One region of the Bacillus spongicola genome, then DNA from elsewhere that is predicted to be linked to it. Evidence: predicted binding sites of a transcription regulator. Region 1 holds the regulator's gene; the other holds the start of a gene.
The links. The regulator CtsR, encoded in region 1, represses protease genes until heat stress. The targets are predictions, from matches to a motif close to ATGGTCAATAAAGGTCAAACA.

Region 1 (16,050 bases):
ACGTGAAATTCAGCCAGACCGTTCTGGACATGTCGAATACAGCCGACAATTGAAGAAAAAAAGGAAAATTTGTCGGCTGAATAGAAGAATTAAACGTTTTTAAAAACTTAATCTAAAAAATTGGCTAAGTCTAGATCTGACCTGCGAAATGTGAGTTATAAGAACATCCAAAATAGTGCATTCTTTTAGAGGGAGTACTAAGAGAAAAGAGTACCTTACATTTCCTCTTCTGAAACCGATATGTATATTTTGGGCGAACATTAAATGAAAAGTATCATTCTTGTAGGTGAATCTAAGAAAGTGGTAGTTTAACGAAGCAAATGTTTAAATGACTTTATAGACAGAAAAAAGAAGCTCTTCACATAAATGATGTAGGTGAAGAGCTTCTTTTTAATTTTCAGGGGATTTCTGAATGGCTGTTTTTATGATTCTTAAAGAAGAACCGCTGAGTTCCCTCTATAAAATACCTTTAAACACAGGGTTCAATGAAACTAACACTATTTTGAAATGCTGTATTTAGGTTAAGATAGCCAGCTTCCAATAACCAAAATTAGTCCAATAATACCAACAGCTGCTGGTCCAACAAGAAAAAGACCTATCAATAAAGATCTGACAATGTCTAGTAGGATATGAGGAGGTTTATCATTGTTTGTTTCATCCTTCAACTCTTGTAACGTGTGCTTAATAATCTGTAATTCGTCCATAATTTGTTGTTCTTTATCTGTATCCATGTGAACACCTCGTTATCTATGGTTTTAATCTTTGTTAGGACTATTCATAATCCATTTGAATCACGATTGATGATTGAATCAACTTTTCATGAGAACATAAGGCTACTTCAAGACATTATGTGTTTCGATTCGTTATATTTTGTGAATGAATGGCTAAGTAGAAAATAAATTTTTCCACTAAATTATCGATGTCCGGAATGTGAGATTAGTAATTATTCTAAAGAGAAATAGAAGATGTTTGGAAGTATCATTCTATTATTTCAAATAATCCATAGCATGACAATCATGATTCTAGTATATCTTAGTGTTGCTGGGAAAAGATTTCATTAAGCTCAGTCACTTAATCAGTCAGGAAAGGTTTAAAAACTATAGTGAGCGTTAAAAATATAAACTGTGAATACTTACGGCTCTTTTCGTATACATTGTGGCTATTTCATCTGATTTTTGATTAAATCACCCATTTCACTGTTGATTTTCATTAAAAATAGACGAAATGATGCCCGAAACAAAGCTATATTAACGTTTATAGACCGGTGCTGTGAGATTAACTTCTTTGATATATACATACTTTGGGTTATATTTTCGTGTCAATTAGTAGATGTGTTAGAGCTATATACAATTTTCTTCAGAATCCCTTCTTGTATTATCAATCATTGACATAAGAGTCGTGCTTAAAAACGTTATCAAGTGAACTATTTGAAATGGAAAAGCAATATGTAGTATAATTAAAGTCAAATATAGTCAAAGTCAGAAAAGGAGGAGGTTTGTTGAGAAATATTTCCGATATTATCGAACAGTATTTAAAGCAAGTATTGAAAAAAAGTGATTCTGAAATTGTAGAAATAAAACGAAGTGAAGTGGCGGATCGCTTTCAATGTGTCCCCTCCCAAATCAATTATGTGATTAACACACGTTTTACGATTGAGCGGGGATATTTAGTAGAGAGTAAGCGTGGAGGAGGGGGCTTTATCCGAATTGCGAAGGTGCAATCTCATGATAAAGCACATCTTATCGAGCAAGTCCTTGCTATACTCGGTGAAACGGTTTCTCAAGCAAGTTCACAAAATGTCATCTACCGTTTAATTGAGGAAAGAGTCATCTCTGAGCGTGAAGCGAAGATCATGTTGAGTGTCATGGATCGATCGGTCATATATATTGAATTGCCAATTCGAGATGAATTAAGGGCTCGAATGTTAAAAAGTATGCTAACAACACTAAAATATAAATAACAGGAAAGCGAGGAGAGAATGTGATTTGTCAGGAGTGTGGAGAAAGACCTTCAACTCTTCATTTTACAAAGGTCGTAAATGGGGAAAAGAATGAAATTCATTTATGCCAAAAATGTGCTCAAGAGAAGCATGAATCATTGCTATCAACTGGTGGAGATATGTTCTCTGTAAATAATTTAATCGCAGGATTATTAAATATGAGCGCATTTCCTCAGCAAAATCCGTCAGCTTCTCATCAGAATATTCAATGTGAAAATTGTTCTATGACCTATGAGCAATTTGTGAATATCGGTAAATTCGGATGTCATCATTGTTACGAAACATTTAGTGATAAATTGCAACCAATTTTGAAAAGGTTGCATAGTGGAAACCTCACTCATAAAGGAAAGGTACCGGCTCGACAGGGAGGTACTATTCACCTAAAACGAAAAGTAAGCTCCCTTCGTCAAACTCTTCAGGAGCTAGTATCCAATGAAGAGTTTGAAAAAGCAGCTGAGCTACGAGATGAAATTCGTTCATTAGAAAGCACTATTTTCCATGAGAGGGGGGACTCATAATGTCGTTAGAGAAATTTATGAGTAAAGCCGTTAGTTCATGGATGAGTGCAGAAGGACCTGCCTCAGATATTGTCTTAAGTACGAGAATGAGACTGGCTCGGAATGTTACAGCCTATCGTTTTCCTTCTGTATATAGTTCTGAAGACGCAAAGGCTATTGTCGACATAGTAGAAGAGTTAAATGCCAATAACCAGTCAGAGAAGCAAGTTTTTGAATTGTTTAAGATGAATGAGCTTCAAGCATTGCAAAAAAGGGTATTAGTCGAGAAACATCTAATTAGCCCTCAACTCTCGGATAATTCTCGTTATGGAGCGGTTCTACTATCTGAAGAAGAAGACATCAGTCTTATGATCAACGAAGAAGACCATCTTCGTATTCAATGTTTATTTCCCGGTCTACAGTTAACGGAAGCATTACAAAAAGCAAATGAAATAGATGATTGGATAGAGAAAAAATTAGACTTTGCATATGATGAACAAATGGGGTATTTAACTAGCTGTCCGACAAATGTGGGAACAGGACTACGAGCTTCGGTGATGATGCATCTTCCAGGACTCTACCTTACACAACAAATGAATCGTTTAGTTCCTGCAATCAACCAATTAGGTCTGGTTGTCAGAGGAATTTATGGTGAAGGTAGCGAAGCATTAGGTAATATCTTTCAAATTTCAAACCAAATGACCCTGGGCAAGTCAGAAGAAGAGATTGTGGATGATCTTAACAGCGTAGTAAAGCAAATAATCGCCCAAGAGCAATCTGCTCGCGAAGCATTAGTCAAAACTTCAAACATACAATTAGTAGACAGGGTTTATCGTTCCTATGGCATTTTAGCAAACAGCCGTATTATCCATACAAAGGAAGCAGCTCAATGTCTATCTGATGTCCGTCTTGGTATTGACTTAGGTTACATCTCGAACATTTCAAGAAATATCTTGAATGAGCTTATGATACTAACACAGCCAGGTTTTCTGCAACAATATGCAGGTGGACCTTTACAAATGGAAGAACGAGATATAAGACGTGCCACGTTAATTCGTGAGCGATTAGAGTTAGAAGAAAATTGTTAGGAGGATGATCTAAATGATGTTTGGTCGATTTACAGAAAGAGCACAGAAAGTTCTCGCTCTAGCGCAAGAAGAAGCGATTCGACTTTCTCACACTAATATCGGAACAGAACATATCTTATTAGGTTTAGTCAGAGAGGGAGAAGGTATTGCAGCAAAAGCCCTATACGGATTAGGACTTAGCTCAGAAAAAATTCAAAAAGAAGTGGAAAATTTAATTGGTAAGGGGAAAGAATCAAGCCAAAACATCCACTATACTCCTCGGGCGAAGAAGGTTATTGAATTATCAATGGACGAGGCGAGAAAGCTCGGTCACTCCTATGTTGGAACGGAACATATTTTATTGGGCTTAATTCGGGAAGGTGAGGGTGTTGCAGCAAGGGTTCTTAACAATCTTGGCGTGAGTCTCAATAAAGCAAGACAACAAGTCCTTCAGTTACTCGGAAGCAATGAGTCAAGTGGTGGCCACCAAGTTGGTGGGGGGAATGCGAATACACCAACCTTAGACAGCTTGGCGAGGGATTTAACAGCTGTTGCACGAGAAGGTAGCCTAGACCCTGTTATCGGTAGAAGTAAAGAAATACAGCGTGTAATTGAGGTTTTGAGCCGTCGAACGAAGAATAATCCAGTCTTAATCGGAGAGCCTGGTGTCGGAAAAACAGCCATTGCTGAAGGCCTTGCTCAACAAATCATCAATAATGAAGTCCCTGAGATATTGCGAGACAAACGGGTGATGACTCTAGATATGGGAACCGTAGTTGCGGGGACAAAGTATCGAGGAGAGTTTGAAGATCGCTTGAAAAAAGTAATGGATGAAATTCGACAAGCCAATAATATCATCTTGTTCATCGACGAGTTGCATACATTAATTGGTGCAGGGGGAGCAGAAGGGGCAATCGATGCTTCGAATATTTTAAAACCTTCTCTTGCAAGAGGAGAGCTTCAGTGTATTGGGGCGACTACGCTAGATGAATATCGGAAGTACATTGAAAAAGATGCTGCGCTCGAAAGACGTTTTCAGCCAATTCAAGTCGATGAGCCTACAGCTGATGAATCCGTGCAAATTCTAAAAGGTCTTCGTGATCGTTATGAAGCTCATCACCGTGTTTCGATAACTGATGAAGCTATCGACGCGGCGGTTAAGCTATCTGATCGCTACATTCCCGACCGGTTCTTACCGGATAAAGCAATTGATTTGATTGACGAGGCAGGTTCGAAAGTTCGTTTACGCTCGTATACAACACCACCAAACTTAAAAGAGCTAGAGACGAAATTAGATGAGATTCGCAATGAAAAAGACGCATCTGTACAGAGTCAAGAATTTGAGAAAGCCGCAAGTTTACGTGATACAGAACAGCGGTTACGCGAAGATTTAGAAGAAACAAAGAAAACCTGGAAAGAAAAACAAGGTCAAGAAAATACAGAAGTGACTGTAGAAGATATTGCAACAGTCGTATCGAGTTGGACCGGAGTTCCTGTTTCTAAGCTAGCTCAAACAGAAACTGATAAACTCCTTAATCTAGAAGAAATCTTACACTCTAGAGTAATCGGTCAAAATGAAGCGGTTGTTGCAGTATCAAAAGCGGTGAGAAGAGCCCGTGCAGGGTTGAAAGACCCGAAACGTCCGATTGGATCATTTGTTTTCTTAGGGCCCACAGGAGTAGGGAAAACAGAATTAGCTCGAGCGTTAGCCGAATCCATGTTTGGTGATGAAGAAGCCATTATCCGAATTGACATGTCGGAGTATATGGAAAAGCATTCAACTTCACGACTTGTCGGATCTCCTCCTGGGTATGTCGGTTATGAAGAGGGTGGTCAACTGACTGAAAAGGTTCGTCGAAAACCTTACTCAGTCGTCTTGTTAGATGAGATTGAAAAAGCACATCCTGATGTTTTTAACATTCTTTTACAAGTGCTAGAGGACGGTCGGTTAACGGATTCAAAAGGAAGAACTGTTGATTTCCGAAACACTGTCCTTATCCTAACTTCTAACGTAGGGGCTTCGGCATTAAAACAAAACAAATATGTTGGTTTTAATGTTCAAGATGCTACTCAAGATTATAAAGACATGAAATCAAAAGTACTAGAAGAACTGAAGCGTGCATTCCGTCCAGAGTTTTTAAATCGAATTGATGAACTGATTGTGTTCCATTCATTAGAAAAAGAGCACTTAAAAGAGATTGTTACGCTAATGTCTGACCAGTTAACCAAACGATTAAAGGAACAACATATCTCACTCTCTTTGACAGATACAGCAAAAGAGAAAATTGCTGAAGAAGGCTATGATCCTGAATATGGTGCTCGTCCGCTACGTAGAGCAATTCAAAAACATGTTGAAGACCGATTATCAGAAGAACTTTTAAAAGGGAAATTGCTGACAGGTCAAGATATCGTTATTGACGTGGAAGACAAAGAGTTTGTTGTGAAAATCAAAGAACCCTCAGAATCAGCATCATTATAGAGGGTTGTATTCGCAAAGAAATTAATTCTTGAAAAAACATTCTTACTTTTCACCTAACGAAAGGAGCCCTAATAAAATTCGTTGGTGAAAAAGAAAGAAGGATATTACTGTTTTGGTCAAGTGCAAAATTAAACAATGAAAACGAAAAGTGCAGATAGATTGAAGTTTGGAGGTACACGGAAAAGCAGGATCGTGTACCTCTTTTTTCATAAGGATATATTCATAACAAAGGGTGCTTTCTGTAATAAGATATTAACCACATACAAGATAGAATTCGGGCCATCTTTTCATCTGTTTTTGAAGAATATTAACGACAAAATGTAGGACTGAATCCAAAATTAGTTGAAATAGCAACAGTGTATACGAGAAGAGCGTTTGCAATACAGAGGATATCCTTGACGATTTAGTTTGAAGCACCAATATTTACAAAAAAACTTCATAATGAATAAAGTTAATTATAGTTTTGTATCTAGAACTAGGCGTTGTTCTCTTTTCTTATCAAGAGATATTATTGTGACTGCTTGCTTTATTGAAAAGGCTGTTTTCGCAAAGATTATTGCTTTTCGAACCAGTCTATAAACGGTGATATCGCTTTGTTTCGGGCATCATTTCGTCTATTTTGAAAGAAAGCAATAGTGCAATGGGAGATTCCATCTACAAACAGATGAAATAGCCACAATGTATACGAAAAGAGTCTTGGAAAAAGAAAGATCAGCTGAAATAGTAGTAAGAAGGATTAGTCTGTTCATATTTGAAAGTGGTTTGAAGAGAAAGGAAAAAAGAGATATGGCAAAGAAAAAAACAAAATTTATGTGTTCCTCATGTGGATATGAATCTGCGAAGTGGATGGGTAGATGCCCTGGGTGTAATGAGTGGAATACGATGGTAGAAGAGGTAGAGGTTACAGGCAAAAGGCCCCGTGGTGCCTTTGTACACTCCGCTCCATCGGCTACCAATAAAGCAACCGCGATTACATCGATTGAGACCGTTCAAGAACCTAGAATTTCTACCAATATTAAAGAGTTGAATCGTGTATTAGGTGGGGGGGTCGTTCCAGGATCACTTGTCTTAATAGGTGGAGATCCAGGGATTGGGAAGTCTACCTTGCTGTTACAAGTATCATCACAGCTAGCTGTATTACAGCAAAAAGTGTTGTATATTTCTGGTGAAGAATCAGTGAAGCAAACAAAACTAAGGGCGGATCGATTAGACGTAACCTCAGAAAACCTATTCGTTTATGCCGAGACGAGTCTTGAGCTTATCTCAGCTACTATAGAAACGATGACTCCTGATATTATCGTCATTGACTCTATTCAGACGATTTTTCATCCAGAAGTAACGTCCGCTCCAGGAAGTGTTTCACAGGTGCGAGAATGTACAGCAGAGCTCATGCGAATAGCCAAAACGAAAGGGATTGCGATCTTTATTGTAGGGCATGTTACTAAAGAAGGAGCGATTGCAGGTCCGAGAATGCTCGAACATATGGTGGATACCGTTCTATATTTTGAAGGAGAACGACATCATTCCTATCGCATCTTAAGGGCAGTAAAAAATAGGTTTGGTTCTACGAATGAAATGGGTATCTTTGAAATGAAAGAAGCAGGACTTGAAGAGGTAGCAAATCCATCTGAAATTTTTTTAGAAGAACGCTCTCAAGGGGCTTCTGGCTCAACAGTCGTAGCTTCGATGGAGGGGACAAGACCAGTGTTAGTGGAAATTCAAGCTTTAATTTCTCCTTCGAGCTTTGGTAACCCTAGGAGAATGGCGACTGGAATGGACCATAATCGGGTCTCATTACTTATGGCCGTTTTGGAAAAGCGAGTAGGGCTGCTTCTCCAAAATCAAGATGCTTACTTAAAGGTGGCTGGTGGAGTCAAACTTGATGAACCCGCCATTGATTTGGCAACAATTATTTCTATTGCCTCTTCCTTTCGAGATCAGGCAACGCGAGCGACAGACTGTATTATTGGAGAAGTAGGACTAACAGGCGAGGTTCGCAGGGTTTCAAGAATTGAGCAAAGAGTCCAAGAAGCGGCCAAGCTGGGCTTTAAAAGGGTTATTATTCCAGCCAACAACATGGGCGGGTGGAAACAGCCAAGTGGTATTGAAGTGCTTGGGGTCGCGCATGTAGGAGAAGCGCTACAAGCTGTGTTAGGAGGGGAATAGTGCATGGAGGGGAGAAAGATGGAAGATAAATCAATGTCCGATATTTTGAGATTTATCGCACCAGGCACGCCAATTCGTGAAGGAATTGATAATGTATTGAGAGCAAATACAGGTGGTCTCATTGTGCTTGGCTATAATGAAAAGGTGAAAGGGCTCGTGGACGGTGGATTTCACATCAATTCGCAGTTTTCTCCGAGTTATTTATATGAACTAGCTAAGATGGACGGGGCTATTATTTTAAATGAAAAAGGAAGTAAAATTGTGCTTGCTAATGCTCAATTAGCTCCTGATCCAAGAATTACTTCTTCTGAAACGGGCATGCGTCATCGCACAGCTGAGCGGGTAGGGAAAGAGACGAAGACACTTGTTATTGCTATATCGCAAAGAAGAAACGTGATCACCTTATATCAAGGAAATGTCCGTTATGCTTTAAAGGATATTTCTGTTATTTTAACAAAAGCCAATCAAGCGATTCAAACCTTGGAGAAATACAAAGTGGTGTTAGATCAAAGTATTTCCAATTTATCAGTGCTTGAATTTGAAGAACTCGTAACCTATAGTGATCTGCTTCAAGTTCTCCATCGGTTTGAAATGGTTCTTCGAATTAAAAATGAACTTTTGTCCTATTTAAATGAGTTAGGAACGGAAGGAAGACTCATTCGTTTACAAATGAATGAATTGTTATCGGATATTGAAGAAGAAGCCATGTTAATTATTCGTGATTATGCTGCCGAAGAACAGATAAAACCCTTTGAAAAACTTGAAAAATTTCAACAACTTGCTCACAATGAGGTCCTTGATGACGCTGTCCTTTTAAAGTTATTAGGATTTCATGGGTATATTCCACTCGAGGATATTATCTGTCCAAGAGGCTACCGTGTTTTGAATAAAATACCTCGACTTCCTCTAGTTATTATTGAAAACTTAGTAACGACATTCGAACATTTAGCCAATGTCGTTAAAGCAACGGTCTTGCAGCTTGATGATGTTGAAGGAATAGGGGAAGTTCGTGCGCGTAAGATCAAAGAAGGAATAAAATTAATAAAAGAGCAAACCTTCGCAGATCGTCAACTGTAATGAAAAGGTACAGAAATTGACAGCCAATACTTAGAAATGGTACTATTTTTTACAGGTATTGGTATTTATACTTAGTCTTTAATTATATTAAAATAACAAAAAATTTCTTTTTTGTGACAATTATTAAAAATAGGGTTTAAAACTATATGAATTTGAGAAAATGATTATAATGAGGAAAGAGGAGGTGAGGGAATGTTAAAGAGAATCGTTCAAGTGTGTTTTCTTATTATAGGAGGAACACTAGGAATTTTTCTTCTACCAGAAGTGTTAGATTTAGTAAATCTTGGAGACATTCCATTATTAAAGAGTGCTTATATGACAGCCTTGCTAGGAGCTATTATTTTTTATCTTTTTACATTCTGGGTGGTCGATTATGTAGTCGATTTTGTCAAATGGGTTGAGGATTCTCTCGTAAAAGCACCAGCGGTAGAAATATTGTTTGGTAGTATTGGATTAATTTCAGGACTTATTTTAGCGTTTTTGTTTGGATTACCAATTAGTAGACTTCAACTTCCTTTTTTTGATACCGTAGTGCCAATTTTACTTACCCTACTACTTGGCTATATTGGTTTTCAAGTTGGTTTTAAAAAGAGAGAAGAGCTAATTAGTTTATTTTCACTGGGAAGTAAAGGTGGAAAGAAAAAGTCGGGAGAGGAAGAACTAGAAGTTCCCCCAAACACACTAAAAATTTTAGATACAAGCGTGATCATAGATGGAAGAATTGCGGATATTTGCCAAACGGGATTTTTAGAAGGTATCGTAGTAATTCCTCAGTTTGTTCTAGAAGAGCTTCAACATATCGCGGATTCATCCGATGTACTAAAGCGGAACCGTGGACGCAGAGGCTTGGATATTTTAAATCGCATTCAGAAAGAGCTGCCTGTAGAGGTCCAAATTTATGAAGGGGATTTTGAAGATATTCAAGAAGTGGATAGCAAACTAGTCAAATTAGCAAAAATCACACAAGGTATTGTGGTAACCAATGATTTTAACTTAAACAAAGTTTGTGATTTGCAAGGTGTTCAAGTATTGAATATTAATGATTTGGCTAACGCAGTTAAGCCTGTCGTGTTACCTGGAGAAGAGATGAAGGTTCAGGTCATAAAAGATGGAAAAGAGCATAATCAAGGAATTGCCTATTTAGATGATGGTACGATGATTGTTGTAGAAGAAGGTAAAAATTATATTGGCAAACACATTGATGTTTTGGTTACATCAGTATTGCAAACATCTGCAGGTCGGATGATTTTTGCGAAACCTAAGTTACTAGAAAAAGCGTTATAAAAGGTAAGGAGTATAAGAGATGACTTATCAAGTTGTAATTCCGGCAGCAGGAAAAGGGAAAAGAATGGGAGCCAATCGTAATAAGCTCCTACTAGAGATTCACCAAACTCCAATTATTGTTCACACTCTTAAAGTGTTTGAACAAGATCCTCTGTGCGATGGAACATTCTTGGTTATCCATCCTGATGAAGAAGAGATTTTTCAAGAATTGATGAAACAATTCGATCTTCAGAAAGTCCGTCAATTAGTGTATGGTGGATCAGAGAGGCAGTATAGCGTTTTTAATGGTATTAAGGCTCTGAACCATGACGGGGTGGTTCTCGTTCATGATGGCGCACGTCCGTTTATTACAACGGACGTTATTCATGCACTTGTCATAGCAGCCGAGAAGGAAGGAGCAGCTATTGCAGCTGTCCCTGTCAAAGATACCATTAAAAAGGTCCATCAACATACCGTCATCGAAACAATTGATCGATCTAGCTTGTGGTCTATACAGACGCCACAAGCTTTTCGTTTTTCTCTTCTTGAGAAGGCCCACCGCGAGGCAGTAGCTCATTCGTTTTTAGGGACGGATGATGCCTCTCTTGTGGAACGGATGGGACAAAGAGTAGCTATCGTAGAAAGTGATTATGATAATATTAAATTAACAACAACAGAGGATTTATATTTTGCGGACGCAATCTTACAAAAACGGAGTGAAAGAACTTCAAATTAATAGGATTTGAAAGGAGAAATCAATCATGTATCGAATTGGTCAAGGTTATGACGTTCATCAACTCGTTGAAAACCGTCCATTAATTATTGGGGGTATCCATATTCCATATGAAAAAGGGTTACTAGGTCATTCTGATGCAGATGTTCTCTTGCATGTAGTGGCTGACGCCGCTTTAGGTGCAATCGGGTCAGGTGATATTGGAAAACACTTCCCGGACACTGATCCAGATTTTGAGGGAGCAGATTCGGCCAGCCTGATGTCTTCTGTGTGGGAACTAGTAAAACAAGCTGGGTATGAATTAGGGAATATCGATTGTACAATCATTGCTCAAAAGCCGAAAATGGCTCCGCATATCGAACAAATGCGGTCCCGGATTGCCGAGTTGTTAGAATCCTCAGCAGATAAGGTGAATGTAAAAGCGACAACGACAGAAAAACTCGGTTTTACAGGAAGAGGCGAAGGGATTGCTGCTCAAGCGACGATTTTACTGAAAGAGACCCTATAAGGTACTTTCTTCTAGTCGTTAACGGTGATAAAATGTATCAATAGTAAGCGTAGATTGAGGAGGAAGAGTGATGTCAAAAGAAGTTCGCGTGCGTTATGCACCTAGTCCAACAGGACATTTACATATTGGAAATGCACGAACAGCATTATTTAACTATTTATTTGCACGCCATCATGGTGGGAAATTTATTATTCGAATTGAAGATACGGATAAAAAACGAAACATTGAAGGTGGGGAAGAAAGTCAGCTTCACTATTTAAAATGGCTTGGAATTGATTGGGATGAGAGTGTGGATGTGGGAGGAAAGTATGGCCCGTACCGACAAACAGAGAGAAATGATATTTATAAAAAGCATTTCGATGAGCTACTGACAACGGATCAAGCGTATTATTGCTATTGCTCAGAGGAAGAGTTGGAGGCAGAGCGTGATGCCCAAGCCTCTTCAGGTGAAATGCTTGGCTACTCTGGCAAATGTCGTCACCTTACTGCAGAAGACAAAGAGCGTTTCGAGAAAGAAGGACGTACACCGAGTATTCGAATAAAAATACCGGCTCGTAAAGTATATACTTTTAAAGATATGGTGAAAGACGAAGTGTCGTTTGAATCAGACGGAATGAGTGACTATGTTATCGTCAAGAAGGATGGAACACCTACCTATAACTTTGCTGTAGTTGTGGATGATCATCTTATGAACATTACTCATGTTTTACGTGGAGAAGATCATATCTCCAATACACCGAAACAAATGGTTATTTACGAAGCATTAGGCTGGGAAATGCCAGAATTCGGACATATGACATTGATCGTAAATGAAAGCCGTAAGAAATTAAGTAAACGTGATGAAAGTATTATTCAGTTTATTGAGCAATATGAGGAGCTTGGATATTTACCGGAAGCGCTCTTTAATTTCATTGCCCTCTTAGGTTGGTCTCCAAAAGGAGAAGAAGAAATTTTTACGAAAGAACAGTTCGTAGAAATTTTCGATACAGACCGTCTATCAACCTCTCCTGCCGTTTTCGATAAGCAAAAGCTAACCTGGATGAATAATCAATATTTGAAAAACCTTGAGTTAGATGCGTTAGTTGACTTAGCTCTTCCACATTTGTTGAAGTCGAACCGACTAAAAACACCACTAACCGATGAAACAAAAGCGTGGGCAAAAGAACTGATTGGCTTGTTTCACGAAAAAATGAGTTTTGGTGCAGAAATTGTTGAATACTCAGGAATGTTCTTCCAAGATTCAGTTCAGTATGATGAAGAAGCAAGTGAAGTATTAGCAGAAGAACAAGTCCCTGAAGTACTTGCTACATTTGTAGAAAAAATTAGTGAGCTTGAAGAATTTGTAGCTCCGAACATTAAAGCAGCCATGAAAGCGGTCCAAAAAGATACAGGACACAAAGGCAAGAAGTTATTTATGCCGCTTCGAGTGGCTATTACAGGACAAACTCATGGACCAGATCTGCCGTATGTCATCCAATTATTAGGTAAAGATAAGGTGAATAATCGTCTGCAAAGCATTTTAAATTAACATTTTTCATAGAATGTAATATAGTATATATAATCCAATAAAGTAGAAAATGTTGAAGAGGAGAAGTAAATACTCGAATGCTGATAGAGAAAACCACCTAGGCTGGAAGTGGTTAGTGTTTTGAGTGTTGAAATGCACCTTGGAGTCCTTTGCTGAATACAGTAGGCAAAGGCGGTTGAACCGTTATCCTGAATGAGTTGAGGGAGATTTTTGCCCTAAACAGAGTGGAACCGCGCTAGTAAAGCGTCTCTGTCTTTTGCAGAGGCGCTTTTTTATATGGAGTTAAACGGTGAACGTAGATCATGGAGAGGAGGAGGAAGATGTTAAAAATATTTAAAGAGGATATTGATGTTATTTTTGAACAAGATCCCGCAGCACGTAATTACTTCGAAGTGATTCTTACGTATTCGGGATTACATGCTGTCTGGTCACATCGAATAGCTCACGGCCTGTATAAAAGAAAATTTTATTTTCTGGCGAGGGCAACATCTCAAATTAGCCGCTTCTTTACAGGTATTGAAATTCATCCAGGAGCGAAAATAGGTCATCGTTTCTTCATTGATCATGGAATGGGTGTTGTCGTTGGGGAAACGTGTGAGATTGGTGATAACGTTACTATTTATCAGGGAGTGACGCTTGGTGGGACTGGTAAGGAAAAGGGTAAACGCCATCCAACTGTGAAGAGTAATGTGTTAATTGCCGCCGGAGCGAAGGTGCTTGGTTCAATAACGGTTGAAGAAAATTCGAAAATTGGAGCCGGATCTGTAGTTCTAAAAAATGTGCCGGCGAATTCAACAGTTGTAGGGATTCCTGGGAAAGTCGTTATTAAAAATGGTGTTCGCGTGATGCAAGATTTGAATCATAGCGATCTTCCAGATCCAATTTCTGATCGTTGCGAAGAAATGGAACGAGAAATTGCACAACTTAAAGGTATAGTTGAACAATCAGAGAGGAGTTTGAAACATGGGCATAAAAGTGTATAACACGCTATCTAGACTAAAAGAAGATTTTATTCCACAAGAAGAAGGTAAGGTGAAGATGTATGTCTGTGGACCAACTGTCTACAACTACATTCATATCGGGAATGCTCGGCCTGTCATCGTTTTTGATACCGTTCGCCGCTATTTAGAATACCGTGGCTATGACGTAGAGTTTGTTTCAAACTTTACCGATGTAGATGATAAACTGATTCGTGCGGCGAATGAGTTAGGAGAAGAAGTTCCGGTAATTTCACAGAGGTTTATTGATGCATATTTTGAAGATACAGAAGCACTCGGTTGCAATCGGGCCGACCTGCATCCTCGTGTAACAGAGAATATGGACATTATCATCGAATTCATAGCGGCGTTAATTGAAAAAGGATTCGCCTATGAGTCAGAAGGAGATGTCTATTATCGGACACGTAAGTTTAATGAATATGGAAAACTATCTCATCAGCCACTTGACGATCTTCGGGTAGGTGCACGTATTGAGATTGGTGAGAAAAAAGAAGACTCACTAGATTTTGTACTTTGGAAAGCGGCGAAAGAGGGCGAAATCAATTGGCAAAGCCCTTGGGGAATAGGTAGACCAGGTTGGCATATCGAATGCTCCGCCATGGTGAAAAAATATTTAGGTGATACCATAGATATTCATGCTGGTGGGCAAGACTTAGCGTTCCCGCATCATGAAAACGAAATCGCTCAATCAGAAGCACTGACAGGAAAACCATTTGCTCGATATTGGTTGCATAATGGGTATATTAATATTGATAATGAAAAAATGTCCAAATCTCTCGGGAACTTTGTGCTGGTTCATGACATCTTAAAGGAGCAAGATCCACAAGTTTTGCGGTTCTTTATGCTATCCGTTCATTATCGTCACCCTATTAATTATAGTATTGACTTATTAGAAAGCACAGAAGCAGGTTTAGAACGCTTAAGAACATCCTATGAAAACCTAAAACACCGGAATACGATAAGCGCGAATTTAACGGATGATGAGAATCAATGGTTAGAAAAAATTGAGAATCTTCATCAAGAATTTCTGGATTCAATGGATGATGATTTTAATACAGCAAATGCAATTTCCGTTTTATTTGAACTCTCAAAGCAGGCAAATTACTATCTTAGAGGAAAAAACACATCTGAAAAAGTGATAAAATCATTTATGAAAGAATTTGAGGATTTATTTCTCCTTCTAGGGCTGAAGCTAGAGGAAGAAGTATTACTAGATCAAGACATTGAAGTGATGATTGAAAAACGTCTTCAAGCCCGAAAAGACCGAGATTTTCAATTAGCAGATTCTATTCGTGATCAATTAAAAGACCTAAAAATCATCCTAGAAGACACCCCTCAAGGAACGCGCTGGAAAAGAGGTTAATGATGTTATTTGAGGAAAAATATAAAGAAGCCAAGCAAATAAATGCATTAGCTCTAGCCTATATGGGGGATGCGGTCTACGAACTATACGTTCGCCGCTTTCTTCTAGAATCTGGAAGAGTGAAACCGAATCAACTTCATCGAGAAGCAACGAAATATGTATCAGCCAAGGCGCAAGCAGCAATATTAAAAGCGCTTCTTGATGAAGATGTTTTAACAGAAGAAGAATTAGCTGTGATGAGAAGAGGAAGAAATGCAAAATCCGGATCGATTCCAAAAAATACAGATGTACAAACCTACCGTCACAGTTCCGCTTTTGAAGCGGTATTCGGATATTTATTCCTACAAAAACAAGTGGAAAGAATAGAGGAAT
Region 2 (5,249 bases), on a different contig from region 1:
TTCCCCTTGACATTCAACGACTGGTATCATAAGCCCATATTTTTCTGTCCATTCCTCACGGCTTGCAATATCCCGCTCGATTAGGATAAATGGGATCTCTTCTTGGACTAATAATAAAGTCCGTTTCGCCTCTTCACATAAATGGCAGCTTTCTCTTGTGTAAAAAATAATTTCCTTCAATTCTTCTCGCCTCCTTATTCAAGGCTCTTTTCGCATTTATTTATGTTTTTGACATGGAAACAACAATAATCCTTGCGAAAACAACTTTTATGTATATCGTTTTCTTTTCGTAGACGACGGAATCCCGAGTTGGTCTCGGTATTTTGCTACCGTTCTTCTTGAAATGAGAATACCCTTTTCGCTTAGTGTTTGGCAAATCTTTTCATCCGATAACGGTTTTAATTTATTTTCCTCGGTCACAATTGTTTGCACTAACTCTTTCACCTTTCGAACGGACACGTCGGATTGTTCGTCCCCTATTCTCGTCGAAAAAAAGAAATTCAATTCAAAAGTGCCAAAAGGTGTTTGAATGTACTTTCCTCTAACTAAGCGGCTAACGGTTGATTCGTGCACGCCGATATCTTCTGCAATCTGTTTTTGTGAAAGTGGATTGAGTGCTGAAGGACCATCCGTTAAAAATGCACGTTGATGATGAACGATACGATATCCAATAGCTAATAGACTCATATTGCGATGCGCAAGGCCTTGAGAAATCGATTCATAATGGCGCTTTCTATCATCTAAAAACGTCTGAAGCTGCTCATCTTGATCAGCACGATACTCTCGAAAACTAGCATCTTGAAAAGAGATAACGGGTACATTTCTTTCATTAATAATTACTTCGAATTCATCCCCTTTTAGGTTTACCAATAAATCGGGCGTAATATAGTTGATGGCTTGCTCTGAAGCTTTTTTTACAGGATAGAGGTGCAGCTGAGCGATTTCATCTATTGCCGTTTGGATTTCCACGATTGATACTGATAATAACTTCGCTAAAGGACGCCACTTTTCTGCTACAACTAACGAAAATCCTTGTTCAACAATTTTTTTTGCTAAGGATGAACCATTCTTTCGAGAAAGCTGCAAAAGCAAAGATTCTTCAATACTTCTCGCACCAATTCCTGCCGGCTCTAATTTTTGAATTTCTTCAATATAAAAGGAGATTGGCTCCATGGACAAAGGCAGATTATTGAAATCAGTAATCTCAAAAAATCCATTTTCATTGATATACTGAATTAAGACACGGAAATTTCTCAATTCTTCTTTAGAAAACGCTTTCAAATGTAATTGTGAAAAAATCTCTTCTTCTAAGCAAAATGAAACGGGTGCAGCCGTAAGCTCCGTCCAATCTGACGATAAACCCTTCGATTTAGAGCCAGACTCTTCTTTTTTTACAGAAAGAAAGGGATTTTCCAACACTTGGTCTTCAAGAAAGTCTTCTAGCTCAAGTGTAGACATTGACAACAATTCAATAGACTGCCTCAAGCTTGTAGTCATTTTTAGTTTTAGCACTTGAGATTGTATTTGCTTGAGTTCCATCTACTTGCCTCCTATCACTTTTTCACCATTTTCCCATAATTCTGTCTATTTAACAAGCGGTGAAAACCTACAAGAACGACATAAGATGATCCAACCTTCAATCATGAGTCGGCGGTTCATGGAGGTAGGCATCTAACTAACGACCCAAATTTACACTTTCTTATCTTACCAAAAGAATTGACTTCGGTGCATCCCATCGTCTATTTTTGAACAAAACCCATTCTAAAGTGGCTGATTCCATCGATACGTAATTTGAATAGCAACAATGTATACAAAGCCGTAAAAAAAAACCTCTCCCCTTAATAGGGAGAGGTTTTCAGTTATGCCCTCGGAGGGAATCGAACCCCCATTTTAAGAACCGGAATCTTACGTGTGATCCATTACACTACGAGGGCGCAAATATAAGTGGTACGATTTCATATTATAATGGACATCTAGCAATTAAGCAATAGTTTTTCCTAGTTTTAAAAGAGGAAGAAGTGGGTATGATGGAGAATGTTACTGTAGCCTTTATTCAAAGCAAAGCACAATAAATTGTTAAGGCGAAACGTTTGACCTTCATTGACCATCAGTGTATCATTAATTTACATAAGCAAACTACAAGCAGGTACGCCTGCTCATATTAAAAAGGAGGAAATAAGAATGAACTTAATTCCTACAGTTATTGAACAAACAAATCGCGGTGAGCGTGCATACGATATTTATTCACGCCTGTTAAAAGACCGAATCATTATGCTTGGGAGCGCAATCGACGATAATGTAGCCAACTCCATTGTCTCACAATTGTTATTCTTAGAGGCTGAAAACCCAGAGAAAGATATCTCTATCTACATTAACTCTCCAGGTGGTAGTATCACTGCCGGAATGGCGATTTATGACACGATGCAATTTATTAAGCCTAAAGTGCAAACAATTTGTATCGGTATGGCAGCCTCTATGGGAGCCTTCTTATTAGCTGCAGGTGAAAAAGGACATCGCTATGCTTTACCGAATAGTGAAGTTATGATTCATCAACCACTTGGCGGTGCCCAAGGTCAAGCAACAGAAATTGAAATTGCCGCAAAGCGCATTTTATTCTTACGTGAAAAATTAAATGGCATTCTTGCTGAACGTACAGGTCAAGATCTTGAGGTCATCAGCCGTGACACAGATCGCGATAACTTTATGACAGCAGAACGTGCTTTAGAGTATGGTTTAATTGATAAAATCATGACACGCCACGATATATCGAAATAAGTACTTTTTTTAACGCTCTGATCAAATGCTTTGTAGCTCTTGGCACTAAGAAAACACAAGTAGTAAGAGTATTTCGGATAATTTCCTAATGAAGAGTCTTTCATTTTTTCGGTATCCAAGTTTATAGACTGATTCGAAAATAGCTTTTTTCAAAATTCATCTCCCATTCTTCCGGAGGTGAATTTTTTTGAGAGGACCTTTTTGCATTATGTTGCGGTATTGAATTTATTTATTCCCAGAAACGTTCATTGTACCAGTAGTACAGTGCAAAACACCGAAACAATGCCCGAAATCATTCTTTTAGGGGCTGCAAGACTAGGTCGAAAAATATGAAAATAAAAAACAGCCGCGACGAGCTGTTTTTTTGTTTTATTAGACTTCCTTTATTACGAATTCACTTAGCGCGTTGATGGCTTCATTTTCGTCATTTCCATCGGCAATCAGTGAAACGGTCGCCCCGGAGCTAATCGCTAAGCTCATAAGCCCCATAATACTCTTGGCGTTAACTTTTTTTCCGTCTTTTTCTAAAAAAACTTCAGATGAAAAACGGTTTGCTTCTTGTACAAAAAGAGCTGCTGGTCTCGCTTGCAAGCCCGTTTTTAGCTTAACTTCTATTTTTTTCTCAACCATGTCACTTTTCTCCCCTTTATATTTTTCATGTTTTTTGTGATACAGATTCACCTGCACGAAGACGATCCGCTATTTGATCAATCTTTCGTAATCGGTGGTTTACTCCCGACTTACTCACCGTTCCTCCTGACACCATCTCACCTAACTCTTTTAATGTAACATCTTGATAGGCCACCCGGAGCTCAGCGATTTCTCTTAATTTATCTGGGAGAATATTTAGACCGACCACTGCTTCAATAAAGCGAATATTTTCCACTTGTCGTAGAGCCGCTCCAATTGTTTTATTTAAATTGGCTGTTTCGCAGTTCACTAGGCGGTTGACAGAATTACGCATATCACGAACAATCCGAACGTCCTCAAATCGCATCAACGCATTATGCGCGCCAATTACATTTAAGAGTTCCGTGATTTTTTCTGCCTCTTTTAAATAAGTAATGAAGCCTTTTTTCCGCTCTAACGTTTTACTGTTTAAACCAAATATATTCATTAAATCTGATAGAGCTTGATTATGCTCTTCATAAAGTGAAAAAATCTCTAAGTGATAGGAAGATGTTTCTGGATTGTTCACGGAGCCGCCAGCTAAAAATGCTCCTCGTAAATAACTTCGTTTGCAGCACTTTTTCTTTATAAGTTCAGGCGAAATATTATAAACAAACGTAAATCCTTCTGCTAAGATCATTAAATCTTCTAAAATTTGTTTAGCACCCTCATTTAAACGGACAATATACACATTGTTTTTCTTTAAGCGCATTTTTTTCCGTACCAATAATTCAACGGGAGCTTGATAAATCTTTTTAATCAATGTGTAAATCCGTCTAGCAATCGCTGCATTTTCTGTTTGAATATTAACAATGAGCATACGATTCGAAAAGGAAAGGGAGCCATTCATGCGAATTAATGCAGATAATTCGGCTTTTGCACAACAATGTTTCATTTCTATATTCGTTAATTCTTTCTTCGTTTCAGATGCAAACGACATACCCTTCACCTCCTGGTACAAACGGTTGCACATAGTAACCCTATAGGATAGTCTACTATTTAATTATGCTTCTCGTCCTCTAATAATGTGTAGATAATCTTCGCTACTTCATCTGTATTGTGTCGAATATACTCTCCTTCATATGAAAGGATATTCTTATATAGCACGTCTAGACCTAATTCTTTCAAGCGATCTATATCATACACGACTGGTTTAGCGAGCTCTTCCTTGTATTTCATCTGAACTTCTAACGGAACCTCTTCATTATTCACTAATATTATATCAATAAACTGAGAGTTCATGTGATGATAAATCGCTTTCACATGATCACTTGCGGTAAAATCAAGGGTTTCACCTGCTTGTGTCATAATATTACATATATACACTTTCTTCGCCTTGGCCTTGCTAACCTCTTCTCCTATTTGCGGGACAAGTAAATTAGGTAAAATACTAGTGTACAAACTTCCTGGTCCAATGATAATTAGGTCTGCTTCTCGAATAGCCGTTATCGTTTCAGGTAAAGGGTCTGTTTTTTCTGGTGTTAAAAAAACCTTTTTGATTTTCTTTCCTGAGTAAGGAATTTTTGATTCTCCTGAAACAATCGAACCATCTTCCATTTCGGCATGAAGAACTACACTTTGATTCGCTGCAGGTAGCACTTTACCTCTTACATTTAAGACACGGCTCATTTCTTGAATGGCATGAACAAAATCTCCAGAGATAGAGGTTAATGCGGCAATTATTAAATTCCCTAGTGAATGACCTGTCAATTCATTTGTCGTTTGAAACCGGTGTTGAAATAGCTGTTCAATGAGTGGCTCTACGTCGGATAATGCAGCTAACACATTGCGAACATCTCCCGGTG

Region 2: a site for CtsR is predicted at 2,088-2,108, ahead of clpP (ATP-dependent Clp endopeptidase proteolytic subunit ClpP). Genes of this name have one in related genera too.

What each region holds. Positions count from the first base shown of each region.
Region 1 covers NZ_JAYKTS010000026.1:111-16,160, forward strand. Annotated here, with positions in the region: gene U8D43_RS15675 (hypothetical protein) at 522-731, opposite strand; gene U8D43_RS15680 (CtsR family transcriptional regulator) at 1,499-1,960, shown strand; gene mcsA (protein-arginine kinase activator protein McsA) at 1,981-2,517, shown strand; gene mcsB (protein-arginine kinase McsB) at 2,517-3,584, shown strand; gene clpC (ATP-dependent protease ATP-binding subunit ClpC) at 3,598-6,042, shown strand; gene radA (DNA repair protein RadA) at 6,829-8,208, shown strand; gene disA (DNA integrity scanning diadenylate cyclase DisA) at 8,212-9,285, shown strand; gene U8D43_RS15710 (PIN/TRAM domain-containing protein) at 9,478-10,569, shown strand; gene ispD (2-C-methyl-D-erythritol 4-phosphate cytidylyltransferase) at 10,589-11,284, shown strand; gene ispF (2-C-methyl-D-erythritol 2,4-cyclodiphosphate synthase) at 11,310-11,789, shown strand; gene gltX (glutamate--tRNA ligase) at 11,860-13,317, shown strand; T-box leader at 13,361-13,571, shown strand; gene cysE (serine O-acetyltransferase) at 13,638-14,300, shown strand; gene cysS (cysteine--tRNA ligase) at 14,281-15,678, shown strand; gene U8D43_RS15740 (Mini-ribonuclease 3) at 15,681-16,050, shown strand, end outside.
Region 2 covers NZ_JAYKTS010000018.1:66,159-71,407, reverse strand. Annotated here, with positions in the region: gene U8D43_RS13065 (glutaredoxin family protein) at 1-180, opposite strand, end outside; gene rpoN (RNA polymerase factor sigma-54) at 268-1,539, opposite strand; tRNA gene U8D43_RS13055 (tRNA-Arg) at 1,863-1,934, opposite strand; gene clpP (ATP-dependent Clp endopeptidase proteolytic subunit ClpP) at 2,182-2,775, shown strand; gene U8D43_RS13045 (HPr family phosphocarrier protein) at 3,148-3,405, opposite strand; gene whiA (DNA-binding protein WhiA) at 3,431-4,384, opposite strand; gene mgfK (gluconeogenesis morphogenetic factor MgfK) at 4,444-5,249, opposite strand, start outside.